One region of the Clostridioides sp. LIBA-6822 genome, then DNA from elsewhere that is predicted to be linked to it. Evidence: a T-box and tRNA genes for the amino acid it is inferred to sense, from the RefSeq annotation. Region 1 holds a T-box; the other holds one or more tRNA genes.
What was found. A T-box is a leader RNA that pairs with one kind of tRNA and senses whether it is charged. The one in region 1 lies ahead of serS (serine--tRNA ligase), so its partner is inferred to be a tRNA-Ser.
Positions count from the first base shown of each region.

Region 2: it encodes a tRNA-Ser, which carries the amino acid that the T-box ahead of serS (serine--tRNA ligase) is inferred to sense. The anticodon was not compared.

Region 1 is NZ_CP196995.1:16,714-24,784, forward strand. Features, by position in the region: rRNA gene ACTG48_RS00085 (16S ribosomal RNA) at 1-892, shown strand, start outside; tRNA gene ACTG48_RS00090 (tRNA-Ala) at 948-1,023, shown strand; rRNA gene ACTG48_RS00095 (23S ribosomal RNA) at 1,335-4,231, shown strand; rRNA gene rrf (5S ribosomal RNA) at 4,346-4,462, shown strand; gene ACTG48_RS00105 (3H domain-containing protein) at 4,589-5,098, shown strand; gene ACTG48_RS00110 (mechanosensitive ion channel family protein) at 5,110-5,991, shown strand; T-box leader at 6,119-6,324, shown strand; gene serS (serine--tRNA ligase) at 6,449-7,720, shown strand; gene ACTG48_RS00120 (nucleoside deaminase) at 8,047-8,071, shown strand, end outside.
Region 2 is NZ_CP196995.1:859,866-867,936, reverse strand. Features, by position in the region: gene ACTG48_RS04345 (EAL domain-containing protein) at 1-533, opposite strand, end outside; gene ACTG48_RS04340 (extracellular solute-binding protein) at 587-2,047, opposite strand; gene ACTG48_RS04335 (hypothetical protein) at 2,139-2,513, opposite strand; gene ACTG48_RS04330 (flagellar motor protein MotB) at 2,692-3,432, opposite strand; gene ACTG48_RS04325 (motility protein A) at 3,453-4,241, opposite strand; tRNA gene ACTG48_RS04320 (tRNA-Ser) at 4,335-4,425, opposite strand; gene ACTG48_RS04315 (DeoR/GlpR family DNA-binding transcription regulator) at 4,686-5,450, shown strand; gene ACTG48_RS04310 (ethanolamine utilization protein EutH) at 5,705-6,820, opposite strand; gene glpK (glycerol kinase GlpK) at 6,861-8,071, opposite strand, start outside.

The DNA.
Region 1 (8,071 bases):
CTTGAGTGCAGGAGAGGAGAGTGGAATTCCTAGTGTAGCGGTGAAATGCGTAGATATTAGGAGGAACACCAGTTGCGAAGGCGGCTCTCTGGACTGTAACTGACGCTGAGGCACGAAAGCGTGGGGAGCAAACAGGATTAGATACCCTGGTAGTCCACGCTGTAAACGATGAGTACTAGGTGTCGGGGGTTACCCCCCTCGGTGCCGCAGCTAACGCATTAAGTACTCCGCCTGGGAAGTACGCTCGCAAGAGTGAAACTCAAAGGAATTGACGGGGACCCGCACAAGTAGCGGAGCATGTGGTTTAATTCGAAGCAACGCGAAGAACCTTACCTAAGCTTGACATCCCAATGACATCTCCTTAATCGGAGACTTCCCTTCGGGGACATTGGTGACAGGTGGTGCATGGTTGTCGTCAGCTCGTGTCGTGAGATGTTGGGTTAAGTCCCGCAACGAGCGCAACCCTTGTCTTTAGTTGCCATCATTAAGTTGGGCACTCTAGAGAGACTGCCAGGGATAACCTGGAGGAAGGTGGGGATGACGTCAAATCATCATGCCCCTTATGCTTAGGGCTACACACGTGCTACAATGGGTAGTACAGAGGGTTGCCAAGCCGTAAGGTGGAGCTAATCCCTTAAAGCTACTCTCAGTTCGGATTGTAGGCTGAAACTCGCCTACATGAAGCTGGAGTTACTAGTAATCGCAGATCAGAATGCTGCGGTGAATGCGTTCCCGGGTCTTGTACACACCGCCCGTCACACCACGGGAGTTGGAGACGCCCGAAGCCGATTATCTAACCTTTTGGAAGAAGTCGTCGAAGGTGGAATCAATAACTGGGGTGAAGTCGTAACAAGGTAGCCGTATCGGAAGGTGCGGCTGGATCACCTCCTTTCTAAGGAGAATTGCCTACTGTTTAATTTTGAAAGTTCTTTATGAACTTCATATTTGGGGGTGTAGCTCAGTTGGGAGAGCACTTGCCTTGCAAGCAAGGGGTCAGGAGTTCGACTCTCCTCATCTCCACCATTTAAGAGCATATTACTTAAATCTTTGATTTATCTAGTAGACTCTTACATTGCACTTTAAGCTTATTTTTATACAAGCCTTGTGCATTAGCACCTTAAGCAACAGAATAAACTGAACGAATGTGAAGTTTGTTTGTTGGCGACGTGCGTTAGCACTTTAAGCAACGGGATTTATCCGTTGGCGTTGTGCGTTAGCACTTTGAAAACTGCATATATATTTAGTGATATGACATCTAATTTGTAATATATAAAGCTGATAACTTTTAAAAATTATCAAGTTGATAGACTTTAATCTATCAAACCTTTTTAACTGGTCAAGTTATTAAGGGTGCAGGGCGGATGCCTTGGCACTAGGAGCCGATGAAGGACGTGATAAGCTGCGATAAGCTTCGGGGAGTTGCACGTAAACTTTGATCCGAAGATTTCCGAATGAGGAAACTCACTTAGAGTAATGTCTAAGTATCATTAAGTGAATACATAGCTTAATGAGGGGAACTCAGGGAACTGAAACATCTAAGTACCTGAAGGAAGAGAAAGAAATTCGATTCCGTAAGTAGCGGCGAGCGAACGCGGAATAGCCCAAACCAATAAAGTTTTCTTTATTGGGGTTGCGGACATATCATAACGAAGAGGTATCGTAATTGAAGAGGTTTGGAAAGACCCACCACAGAAGGTAATAGTCCTGTATGTTAAACGAGAAAACTTCAGATATGATCCAGAGTACCACGGGACACGTGAAACCCTGTGGGAAGCAGGAGGGACCACCCTCCAAGGCTAAATACTACCTAGTGACCGATAGCGTATAGTACCGTGAGGGAAAGGTGAAAAGAACCCCGGGAGGGGAGTGAAATAGAACCTGAAACCCTGCACTTACAAGCTGTGGAAGCACATTTCTTGTGTGACCGCGTACTTTTTGTAGAACGGGCCAACGAGTTACGTTAAGTAGCAAGGTTAAGCACTTAAGGTGTGGAGCCGTAGCGAAAGCGAGTTTTAACTGAGCGTTCAGTTACTTGACGTAGACCCGAAACCGGGCGACCTACCCATGAGCAGGATGAAGCGAAAGTAAAATTTCGTGGAGGTCCGAACCCACGAGCGTTGAAAAGCTCGGGGATGACTTGTGGGTAGCGGTGAAATTCCAATCGAGCCCGGAGATAGCTGGTTCTCCCCGAAATAGCTTTAGGGCTAGCCTCAAGGTGAGAGATACGGAGGTAGAGCACTGAATGTCCTAGGGGGTATTGCACCTACCGAAGACTATCAAACTCCGAATGCCGTCATCTTATACTTGGGAGTCAGACTGTGGGTGATAAGATTCATAGTCGAAAGGGCAACAGCCCAGATCGTCAGCTAAGGTCCCTAAATGTAAGTTAAGTGGTAAAGGATGTGGGATTGCACAGACAACCAGGATGTTGGCTTAGAAGCAGCCACTCATTCAAAGAGTGCGTAATAGCTCACTGGTCGAGTGATCCTGCGCCGAAGATTTCCGGGGCTAAAACTTACTACCGAAGCTACGGCATCATTATGATGGGTAGGGGAGCTTCCCATACGGGTTGAAGCATGACCGTAAGGACATGTGGACAGTATGGGAGTGAGAATGTTGGCATGAGTAGCGAGATGTGGGTGAGAATCCCACAGGCCGTAAACCCAAGGTTTCCAGGGGAAGGTTCGTCCGCCCTGGGTTAGTCGGGACCTAAGCTGAGGCCGAAAGGCGTAGGTGATGGACAACAGGTTGATATTCCTGTACTACCGATAACCGTTTGAGAGATGGGATGACACAGTAGGATAAGCTAAGCACACTGTTGGTTATGTGTGCCCAAGCATTGAGGCAGTCAGAGTAGGTAAATCCGCTTTGATAATGCTGGGATGTGATGGGGAGCGAAATTTAGTAGCGAAGTAGCTGATTTCACACTGTCAAGAAAAGTCTCTATCGAGGTTAAAGGTACCCGTACCGCAAACCGACACAGGTGGGTGAGGAGAGTATCCTAAGGCCCGCGAGAGAACTGTTGTTAAGGAACTCGGCAAAATGACCCCGTAACTTAGGGATAAGGGGTGCCACCATCCGGTGGCCGCAGAGAATAGGCCCAAGCGACTGTTTACCAAAAACATAGGTTTCTGCTAAGTCGCAAGACGATGTATAGGAGCTGACGCCTGCCCGGTGCTGGAAGGTTAAGGGGATCTGTTAGAGCAATCGAAGCAGTGAACTTAAGCCCCAGTAAACGGCGGCCGTAACTATAACGGTCCTAAGGTAGCGAAATTCCTTGTCGGGTAAGTTCCGACCCGCACGAAAGGCGTAACGATTTGGGCACTGTCTCAACAACAGACTCGGTGAAATTGTAATTCCGGTGAAGATGCCGGATACCTGCGACAGGACGGAAAGACCCCATGGAGCTTTACTGTAGCTTGACATTGGGTCTTGGTACTACATGTACAGGATAGGTGGGAGGCTTTGAAACCAGGACGCCAGTTTTGGCGGAGCCATCCTTGGGATACCACCCTTGTAGTACTGGGACTCTAACCATAGGCCATGAATCTGGTCTTGGGACACTGTCAGGTGGGCAGTTTGACTGGGGCGGTCGCCTCCCAAAAGGTAACGGAGGCGCTCAAAGGTTCTCTCAGTACGGTCGGAAATCGTACGTAGAGTGTAAAGGCAAAAGAGAGCTTGATTGCAAGACATACAGGTCGAGCAAGGATGAAAATCGGACTTAGTGATCCGGTGGTTCTGCGTGGAAGGGCCATCGCTCAACGGATAAAAGCTACCCTGGGGATAACAGGCTTATCTCCCCCAAGAGTCCACATCGACGGGGAGGTTTGGCACCTCGATGTCGGCTCATCACATCCTGGGGCTGTAGTAGGTCCCAAGGGTTGGGCTGTTCGCCCATTAAAGTGGTACGCGAGCTGGGTTCAGAACGTCGTGAGACAGTTCGGTCCCTATCCGTCGCAGGCGTAGGAAATTTGAGAAGACCTGTCCTTAGTACGAGAGGACCGGGATGGACGTACCTCTGGTGTACCAGTTGTTCTGCCAAGGGCATGGCTGGGTAGCTATGTACGGAATGGATAAGCGCTGAAAGCATCTAAGCGCGAAGCCAACTTCAAGATAAGATTTCCCACCGCAAGGGTAAGACCCCAGAAAGACTATCTGGTTGATAGGTCGAAGGTGTAAGTGCAGCAATGTATTTAGCTTATCGATACTAATAGGTCGAGGACTTGACCAAATTATTTGATGTTCATTCAGTAAAATATATGTGTAGTTTTTAGAGTGCTAACTCTAAAGAAACTAGTATTACTAGATTCTAATAACTTAATAGATATATTAAGCATAGAGATTATGTGGTTACAATAGCAGAGAGGATACACCTGTTCCCATTCCGAACACAGAAGTTAAGCTCTCTAGCGCTGATGGTACTTGGTGGGAAACTGCCTGGGAGAGTAGGACGTAGCCACGTAATCTTTTTTATTTGCAATAAAATTTAAGATTAAATAGAATATAAAGTCAATATTGATTTATAATAAGATAAAATATAGAATTATATAGTATAGGTAAAGTTTTTGATTTAGAAAGAAGGTGTAATATGAATTCTGATGAAAGAAGAAGCAAATTAATAGATATTTTAAAAGAATCTAAGTGCCCTGTAAAAGGTGGAATGCTAGCTGAGATATTAAATGTAAGTAGACAAGTAATAGTACAAGATATAGCCCTTATAAGAGCTAGAGGATTTGAAATAATAGCTACACCTCAAGGATATATAATATATAATCAACCATATTTTACAAAACAAATAAAATGTAAGAATCACAAGAACTCTAAAGAAATTTACGATGAATTAAAGATTATTGTAGATTTAGGTGGGATTGTAAAAGATGTCATTGTAAATCATCCAACATATGGTCAGATAACTGCAGAACTTAACATTTATTCTAAGATGGATATAGATAATTTTATGAAGAAGGTTGAGACAAATGAATTTAAGCAGTTATCAGTTCTGACAGAATGTAGTCATATTCATACAGTTGAGGCGCTAAAAGAAGAGACTATAGAAGCTATAACAAAAGAATTAGAGGACAGAGGAATATTATCATAAGGAGGAGTTAAATGAATTTTTTATCATTGGCTAAGACTGCTTCAACAAATAGTAATATAACTAAGAGAACTTTAGAAAATATGCTTAATAACTTTAGTGATAATATACCAAATATTATATATGCAATAATTGTATTTGTAATAGGTATCTATATATCTAAGATAGTAAGAAAGATGGTTTCAAAGTTTTTAATCAAATATGGAATGAGTAAAGGTGTAAATAATTTCATTGTATATGGAATATATATATCTATGCTATCTATTATATCATTGATAAGTTTGGGAATTATAGGAATACAAACTACTTCAGTTGTAGCTGTATTAGGAGCTGCTGGATTTAGTATAGGTTTAGCATTTAAAGAAATATTATCAAACCTAGGCTCAGGTATGATTATTTTATTTTTTAAGCCATTTAACATAGGTGATTATATTCAAGGTTCAGGTGTAGAAGGTACAGTTTCTGATATACAGATATTTAGTACTGTTCTAAAAACTCCAGATAATAAAACCATAATTATACCAAATTTTCAATTGACAAGTAATAATATAATTAATTACACACATCAAAATAAAAGAAGAATAGATTTTTCTTATAATATTTCCTATGATAGTGATATAGATGTAGTTAAGTCTATATTGAATGAAATTTTTACAAATGAAAAAAGAATATTAGATGACCCAAAACCTATAATAGGTTTAAACTCTATAGGAAATAATACCATGCAAATAGTTGCTAGACCATGGGTTAAAACTGATGATTACTGGGATGTATACTTTGATATAATGGAAAAAGTCAAAAATAAATTTGATGAAAATAATATAAAAGTTCCATTTGTTCCTTCTTCATTGTTATTTAATAATATAAGCAATTTAAATACAATGGATAAAAGATAGAATTTTAATTAAATAAAAAAAATGAATTTAATATAAAAAATTAAAGAAAATTCTAAAAAAATTTGAATAATAGTATTGAAAGATGTTAATATATATAATATAATGATTATCAAATAAAACAATTAGTTAAAAAGCGGTGAAGGAAAATAGTAAAAAACAGATTGTATTCAGAGAATGAGTGGATGGTGAGAACTCATTACAATGGTTTTTGAATCTACTCTAGAGCTTCTAGTTAAAGCTAGACGTTTACCTACGTTATAGGTCTGAGAGGATTATACACTTTAGTATAATCAATTAGGGTGGCAACGCGGATAAAAGATTTTCGTCCCTTTTATAGGGTAAACGGAGGTCTTTTTTTATTTCTCAAATTTGTTTAAACTAAAGGTTTATAGCTATAATACTTGTAAATTAATTGGAATTATAATTTAGATTATCAAAATTATTAGGAGGAATTAATATGTTAGATATTAAAAGAATAAGAGAAAATTTAGATGATATCAAGAAAGCTATGGATAGAAGAGGTGAAAAAGAATTTGACCTTGATGCTGTAGTGGAATTAGATAATAAAAGAAGAGAAATACTTCAAGAAGTTGAAGTTATGAAAAATGAATTAAATGTAAATTCTAAAAATATACCACAATTAATAAAAGAAGGAAAAGATGTAACAGAAGAAAAAGCAAGATTAAAAGAGTTATCAGACAAGATAAAAGGTATTGATGAAAAAGTAAAAGAAGTAGAAGCAAAAATGGAATACACATTGATGAGAATACCAAATGTTCCTCATCCTGAGGTACCACAAGGCGAAACAGATGAAGATAATGTTCAAGTAAGAACTTGGGGAGAACCTACTAAATTTGATTTCGAGCATAAAGCACATTGGGATATTGGTACTGGTCTAGGTATATTAGATTTTGAAAGAGCTGGAAAAATAACTGGTTCAAGGTTTACTCTATATAGAGGTCTAGGTGCTAGACTAGAAAGATCTTTAATGAATTTCTTTTTAAATACTCATACAGCTAAACATGGATATACAGAAGTTTTACCTCCATTTATGGCTAATAGAAATAGTTTTATAGGTACAGGTCAACTTCCTAAATTTGAAGAAGATATGTTTAAGATAGAAGGACTAGAGTATTTCTTAATACCAACAGCTGAAGTACCTGTTACTAATATACATGCTAATGAAATATTAGATGTCGCAGAACTTCCAATTAAATATTGTGCATATACTCCTTGTTTTAGATCTGAAGCAGGTTCAGCAGGAAGAGATACAAGAGGTTTAGTTAGACAACATCAATTTAATAAAGTTGAGTTAGTTAAATTTGTTAAACCAGAAGATTCTTATGATGAATTAGAATCATTAACTCATGATGCTGAAACTATGCTACAAATGTTAGGTCTTCCATATAGAGTTGTAAAAATATGTACAGGAGATTTAGGATTCACAGCTGCATTTAAATATGATTTAGAAGTTTGGATGCCAAGTTACAATAGATATGTAGAAATATCTTCTTGTTCAAACTTTGAAGACTTCCAAGCTAGAAGAGCTGGAATAAGATTTAAAAGAGATAAAAAATCAAAAGCAGAATATGTTCATACTTTAAATGGTTCTGGATTAGCTATAGGAAGATGTTTAGCTGCTATATTAGAAAATTATCAGCAAGCAGATGGTTCTGTAGTAGTTCCAGAAGAATTAAGACCTTATATGGGTGTTGATGTTATAAGATAATTCTATTTAATATCATATGTAGAAAGATATTTTAATATAAAAGATATACTATGAATGAACAATAAATTAAAAAGGCTATGAAATTATTAATATAATTATTAAATTTCATAGCTTTTTTATGTCAATTTATATAACAGAATGTTTATCATAAAATACTAAATATCTTTATAAATCAACACTTATGTAAATGAATAAAGATTATTTTAGAACTAATTTAAATAAAATATAGCTATATCTATTAATAATTAAATAAACAAAATAAAATTAAGTTGAATTATAAAATGAATTATGATAAGATAAGTTTGTTATAAGTTTTGGGAGGAATTATGGAAAGTTCATTTTATATGAAAG
Region 2 (8,071 bases), 840 kb from region 1:
ATATCTGATGAACCTCTCTCAATTAACAAATCAGAATTATCATTTGGACTAAATTTAGGGTCTAAATCTCTTATATACAGTCCCGTCTTGCTTATTTCACCTTTACTCATGGAATCATCTTCAATGTTTTTATTACTTAATATTACAAAAGAGCCTGTAACAGAATTTTTTCTTAAAAGATATATCAAATTACTCGATATATTTTTTATAATCTCCTTGTTAATTTCTTCATTCTCACCTACATCTTTGATTGAAACATTATTTTCATCCAAAACCTTTTTTACAGATGAATTAATTGCGGCTTCCGTTTCACTTGTCTTTGACCATCTTTGCAACATCTCATTTTGTATATAATTTTTGCGATTAATTACTCTTTCATTTAAAATATCAAATGAGTTGTCATTTAACTTCTTAATAGTTCCTCCCCATAAAATTGTGGCACAAAATAAACTTGTTTGAATTAGCATAACAATAATTAGGGGAAATATCATCTTTTTCATTATTGAATTATTTTTTCTTAGATTGTTTTCCATACTTAATTCCACCTATACCTTTGTGCATGTTGACACACTAACCGCCAATTCATCTACTCTTTTGTAGCATTTTCAAGCTCAGTCTTAAAATCATTAAACCAAGTTTCAAAATTCTTGTCATTATTAAATTGTGCTACTGCATCCTTTTTAGAAGTTCCATTTTTTATTAATTCATTTATTTTATTTAAATCTTCTTTAGCCTTATCAAGCATCGAATATTCAAGAATTTGTCTAGCTTTAGTTCCACCATCGAATGCTTTATTAGTATATAAATTACAGCTTTTAATTTGTGCAATAGATGAAACTATTGATTCTTCAACTTTATTTAATACATTTAAATCGTCTTTCTTCATAACTTCTTTTATAACATCTAAATCATTTGTTTTTTTCTTTACTGGCAAGTATCCAGAAGCAATAGAAAATTTTATATTAGGTTCTTTATCTGTAAACCATTTTAAAAATTCTACTGATGCATATTCTTCTTCTTTAGTGGATTTTGTTACAGCCATTCCTGCACCTTGTTGTACAGCATACTTTTCTTTTCCTTTAAAACGAGGAGCTTCAAAAACAGATGTTTCAATCTTATAACTCTCGTTGTCATTTGACACTACTCTATCTGGGAAGTATGCTGCTCCTGAACTAGAACCCACAAGAGCTAATATATCTCCTGTTTTTGCATCATCAGAACGAAATTTACCATAAGATGCAAAATATCCATTTATATATGGTACATAAAAATTATCCCATAATTTTCTCATAACTTTTTCATCAATATTTAATGTAACTTTTCCATCTTTAACAGAAAAAAGTTCTACTCCTAATTGCTTACTTCCTATAATAATATAATTTGCTAAAGCATCTCTTCCAAAAAACGCTTTACCATCATTAGGCTCTTTTGTTAAACTATCTGTCCATTCATAATATTTTTTTGATATTTCTGTTAATCCCTCTATTGTTTGTATATCATTGATATTTGAATTTGTAGCTTTGGCAAATTTATCCCAATCAGTCTTATTTATCATCAAAATCTCAGTAGATTTTGCAATTGGAAAAAGTTTAAACTCCTCATTAGAATTTATTCTGCCCTCTTCTACATATTCATCTATATACTCATTTAGTTCATCTTTGCTTATATACTTGTCCATATCCACTAGTAATCCTAATTTATCCATTTCATAAGCAGTATCTGAATATGCCGCAAATATATTTGGTACATCTTCAGAACCAACCTTTTTATTTGCAGAATCTAAAACCTTTTCTGATAAATCAACAACATTACCTTGACTAAACGCTTCAACAATAATTCCTTTTTCAGCACCTACAGTGTCATTGAATTCCTTAACAAGCTTGTCAAAAGCTATTTTTTGCTGTCCATTATAATAATGCCAAATTTCTATTGATGTTGGATTCTCTGGGTCCAGCTTATAATTATCTTCCTTTTTCAAACTACACCCTGTAAGTAATAAAACAATCATTGATGTGATAATTAATTTTGCAAACTTACACCTATTCATAAAATCTACTCCTTCAAATTTATAAAATTATAATAGCATTAAAACTACAACTTCACTATTTATATTAATTATAGAACGTTTATTGATATATTTAAACAGGATTAACAACATATTTAAAAGCAATTAAGAAGCATATAATTACAAATACTGAAAATAGGGCTTTTGCATAATTTTTATTTCTAAATGCTCCAAACGATACCAAACCTTGTTGAATAGCCACTGTAATCACTAAAAGCGTCATTATTACATTAAGTTGAACTAACTTAAACAAATAAAGTAAAGAAAATATTACTAAAAGAATACATAATACAATACTAGATTTATTAATAATATCATCAACCTTATCTACATTTTTAGATTTTTTGTTAGTTTCCTTTAGCTTCTCTTTATTTAAAGTATCAACTTTTTTATTATACCTTTCTCTTGTTTTATCTTTATACTTCGTGTTTTTATTCTTATTACTCATTTGTTTCCTCACCCTCTATAAAAATTTTAAAATTGAGTTTTTTATCGTTTAAACATTATATATTTAAGATACCATATATTCTTCCAAAAAGGTAACTTACTGTTCATCTATTTTTAATTTTTACATAAAAAAACTATCTCTTTTTAGAAATAATTCTGCCTTGAGATAGTTTGTTTAACTATTTATTTTCACCAACATTTTCTACATTATCATATTTACTATCAACTAAGACTATATCAACTCGTCTATTTTTTGACATACCATCTTGAGATGAATTTTCTGCTATTGGTCTAAATTCGCCATATCCTACAGCAGATAATTTATCTGGTGCTATACCTGCATTGTCAATAAGAAGTTGAACAACATTGGTTGCTCTCATAACTGATAAATCCCAATTTGACTTAAACTCAGAATTTTTTATAAACATGTTGTCTGTATGACCTTCTACCCTTATGTAACTATTCATTTCATTTAACATCTTACCTATTTGAATAATTTTATCTCTAGAATTATTCTTTACAACTGCTTTTCCAGTATCAAATAGTATGGTATCTTTAAGACTTATTACTAATCCTCTATCCTGAGCTTTTAATGATACTGAATTCGCCATACCATTTTCATTTAAATACTTCTGAATTTCCTCACCAACTTTTTTGAACTCAGCATTTTGTAAACTATCTAAATTATTACTTCCTGGTTCAACTACTGGCTCCATTTGGCTCTTACCACCTTCAATAACCCCAGAAGAATCACCAAATGCAGAATTTAGAGATTCAGATAATTGTTTATATTTCTCTGCATCAACATTACTCATAGAATACATTATGACAAAGAAAATCATAAGTAGTGTTATGAGGTCTGAATAAGTTAAAAGCCATCGCTCATTGTTTTCTTCTTTTTCATCTTCATCATGTAACATAAATATTCCATCCTTTTATATTATTCAGCTCTACTATCTGTTCCTTCAAGTTCGATTAATTCTTTTGAATTTAAAAATATTTTTAATTTTTCTGTCATTAAATTAGAATTATCCCCCTCAAGTATAGATAATATTGCTTCTATCACCAAAAGTCTTTCATTTATTTCTTGTTGGTTTATAGCTTTAAGTTTTGATGCTACTGGTATCCATATTAAATTGGCAGAACCAACACCATATAATGTAGCTAAAAATGCAACAGATATTTGAGGACCCAGTGCATCTGGATTACTCGAAAGATTACCTAAAATATGTACTAATCCCATAACGGTACCTATTATCCCCAGTGTAGGTGCAAATCCCCCTGCTGAATCAAATATTGATATACCCTCTTTATGTCGTTTTGATGTTATCTGTATCTGTGATTCCAAGATATTTCTTATAGTAGCTGCATCAACTCCATCTACCATAAGTTCAAGCCCTTTTTTAATAAAAGGGTCTAAATCATTATTGTCATTTATTTCCTTATCAATGCTTAGAAGCCCCTCTTTTCTAGCTTTTATTGCAATTTCTTTAAAATAGATTATATTTTCTATGTTGTTAGGTTTTTTATTTTTAAAAGCTAACAACATTATCTTTATAGATTTTTTAAACACGGGAAATGGCGTTGAAGCTCCAACAGCTCCTATAGTCCCACCAAAGACAACAAGTGCTGATGAAAACACAAATAGTGCTCCAATATGTCCTCCATCAATAACGAAAGCAACCACTAAAGATGCTATTCCCACTATGAAAAAAATTAAAGTTGTCATCTATTCCCTCCTTTCTTTAGTTCTGCTTAGTAAATTACTTTTATTAAAGACACTACAAAAAGACTACCTTTAACAAGAATAGCCTTTAATAATTGGCGGAGAAGGAGGGATTCGAACCCTCGCACCGGTTACCCAGCCTAATCCCTTAGCAGGGGATCCTCTTGAGCCACTTGAGTACTTCTCCAGATTGTCTTTACTAGTAAATTATATAATAAAATTATATTTTAGTCAATTATTTTATAAAATTTAAGTTATTTTGAATTATTAAATATCTATTTTTACTTTTTTGCTTAAATGTAAGTTTCAAATATGGTAAAATTATCTTGCATAATACTTATAATATTATTTGATAAATATACATACATTAACAAATATACATAAATCCTGACTTAATCATAAGTTATGCTCAAAGCTAAAATAATATTAATCCAAGGAGGATATTCTATGTTACCACAGGAAAGATACGAGAAAATTTTAAGTATTCTCGAATCAGATAATATAATTAAAATAAATGACATAGTTCAAATGTTTGACATATCAATAGAGACAGCACGAAGAGATTTAGCCCATATGGAGAGTATTGGACTTTTAAAAAGAGTCTATGGTGGTGCTATACCAGTTATAGCAAGTAGTGTAGAACTCAACTATGTTAAAAGAAAAAAAATAAACTCAAATGATAAAAAACAAATTGCAATCAAATGCAGTGAGTTTATAAATACAAATGATACTATTTTTATGGATACTGGAACTACTGTTCTTGAAGTTTCAAAAAATTTAAAAGACAAAAAAAATTTAACTGTAATAACCAACTCAATTTTAGTGGCAAATGAACTTATGAATACTAATATAAAAGTATATGTACTTGGTGGTTATCTTAGAGAAACTGAAGGTTCTTTTTCTGGCCCACTCACACTATCAGCTATTGAACAATTTAATGTTGATAAGGCTATTTTAGGTGCTGGAGGTATCACTCTTGAAAATGGTATTTCTGACTATCATTTGGAAGAAGCACTTGTTCGAAAAAAAATGATTGAAAGGTCTAGAAAATCTATAGTGGTTGTTGAACCTCCTAAGTTTGGTATAAATTCATTTGCATCAGTAGCTCCTATAGAACATATAGATACTATTATTACATCCTCTAATATAGACCATGATATAATAATAGAATTTTCTCAGAGAGGAATACCTTTAGTCATAGCAGATAATTAGTTTGTATGATTGGTTTTTAATTCCTTGGCATAATAAATTAAACTTAAGGAGCCAAATAATTATTTATTTAGCTCCATTTATATCTAAATAATACTTTATATTTTTTATTATGTTACTATTTTGAGATTAGTTTAATACTCTCAATTACTTCAATGTTTTATGCTACTTTATTATTTTGAACTATTTAATTATATTCTTAGTCATTTGATTTTTTAATTTAAAGTAACTTAAATTCTGTTTAAGTACTACTCATTTCATACAACATCTTTCTTAACTCTAACACTTTGTTCTTCTTCTAAAGTTAAGTCTTTTGTCATGACCATAGCAAGTGCAATTGCCAATACTCCACCAACCAACTTTCCAATTACAACAGGCGTAATCATCTCTGGCACTACTCCTGCTGTAAATCCTAAATGGTCTCCTAGAGCTGCTGTAGCACAAACCAACCATGCAGTATTTACTACTTTTCCCTTTGGTCTCATATCCTTCATCATTTTATATACTGGAATACTATTAGCTAAAGTAAATACTAACCCTGCTGCACTGGTCGCATCCATACCTAATTTACCTCCCACCATTGTAAGTGGTTTATTAAGAACTTTAACTAGCAAATGCAATATTGGAAAAGTACCTAATAATACTATTGCAATACTTCCAATTACTTGAATTCCTTCTCTTATTGGTGTCATTCCTTTTATAAGCACTATTCCTGTTATTTCTTGAAATGCAGCGGCTCCCAATCCTATTGTTATTAATATGGATATAAATTTCCCAAAAATTAATGACCCATTTATCATAAGTGTAGAATTCAATTTTAATCCTACTGCTAATATTACTGCCAATATTATCACTGGTATCATATTTATAATTACCATTGATAAGTTAAATCCTGCTATTAAGCCTCCTACAATACCTCCAAAAGGTATAGTTATCAATCCTATCAGTAAGCCTTTTGCAAAAAATGGTCTATCTTCATATTCTATAAGCCCTAATCCTACTGGTATTGAAAATACCAATGTACACCCAAGCATGGACGACACAACTAATCCTGCAAGCATTCCTGCCTCTTTATTATGTGCAAGTTCCATGGCTAATGGATACCCTCCCATATCATTGGCTAAAATAGTAGCAAACATAGATGGGTCTGCTCCACAAAGGTTGAAGATTGGTATTATCACAGGTCCTAACACATCTGAAATGACTGGAGCTAAACAAACTATACCAACCATTCCTAATGCTAATGGCCCCATTGAATTAAATCCTTCTTCAAACTGCTCTCCAAGCCCAAACTTATTCCCAATTATCCTATCTAATGCTCCTAAAAGCACACCCACAGCCATTATGTATAATATAATTTTATCAAAGGGCATATTTATTTCCTCCTGTATATGTAAAATTCTCTATTGTACTTTAATTAGCACACATTTTTTTGGTATCGTTTTCCCAATTCATAGCTCTTTTTACTGCTTGATTCCATCCAATTAGTATCTCTTCTCTTTTTTGATTAGTCATATTTGGGATATATTTTTTACTTACTGTAAATTCACTTCTAATTTCATCAATACTATTCCAAACACCACAAGAAAGACCTGCCATATACCCTACCCCAAGCACTGTTGTTTCAGGATTTTCTGCAATTTCAATTGGTATATCTAATATGTCAGCTTGAAACTGCATTGTAAAGTTATTTTTAGTAATTCCACCATCCACTCTCAACATTTTTATATCTTTACCTGAAGCTAAATTCATAGAATCAACAACATCTTTAACTTGAAGTGCAACAGATTCAAGAGTTGCCCTTACTATATGCTCTTTTTTAGTACTTCCGGTTATCCCAACCATTGTACCTCTAGCATATTGGTCCCAATAAGGTGCTGCTATCCCTGCAAATGCTGGTACAAAATACACACCACCAGTACTTGATATGGAGTTTGCCATATCATCAGTTTCCGAATAATTTTTTATAACTCCAATTCCATCTCTAAGCCATTGTATTGCAGCACCTGCTATATACACACCTCCATCATAAGCATAAGTAACTTTATCTCCTATCTTCCAAGCAACAGTTGTCAATATACCATTACCTGCTATATTTAGCTCCTCACCTATGTTCATATATAAGAAACAACCTGTACCATAAGTATTTTTGACCATCCCTGGTTCAAAACATCCATTACCAAACAAGGCTGCTGGTTGGTCAACCATTGAGGCAGTGATTTTTATAGAAACACCACAAAATGCCTCTTTATCTGTAGTTCCAAAATCACCACTAGTAGGCATTATATCTGCTAAAATACTTCTAGGTATTCCTATAATATCAAGTAACTCTCTATCCCAATCCATATCTCTTATATTAAAAAGCATCGTTCTTGCTGCTGTGGATACATCTGTTAAAAAGGATTTTCCTCCTGTCATTTTCCAAATTAACCAACTATCTAATGTTCCTGCAAGCACTTCTCCATTTTTTATTTTTTCCTTTACACCTTTTACATTATCTATTACCCATTTAATTTTTGTACCTGAGAAATACGGGTCTATAATTAATCCAGTCTTATCTATTATTTTATTTTCTAGACCTGGCACCCTCTTTAAATTTTCCACATAATCGTAAGTTCTCCTGC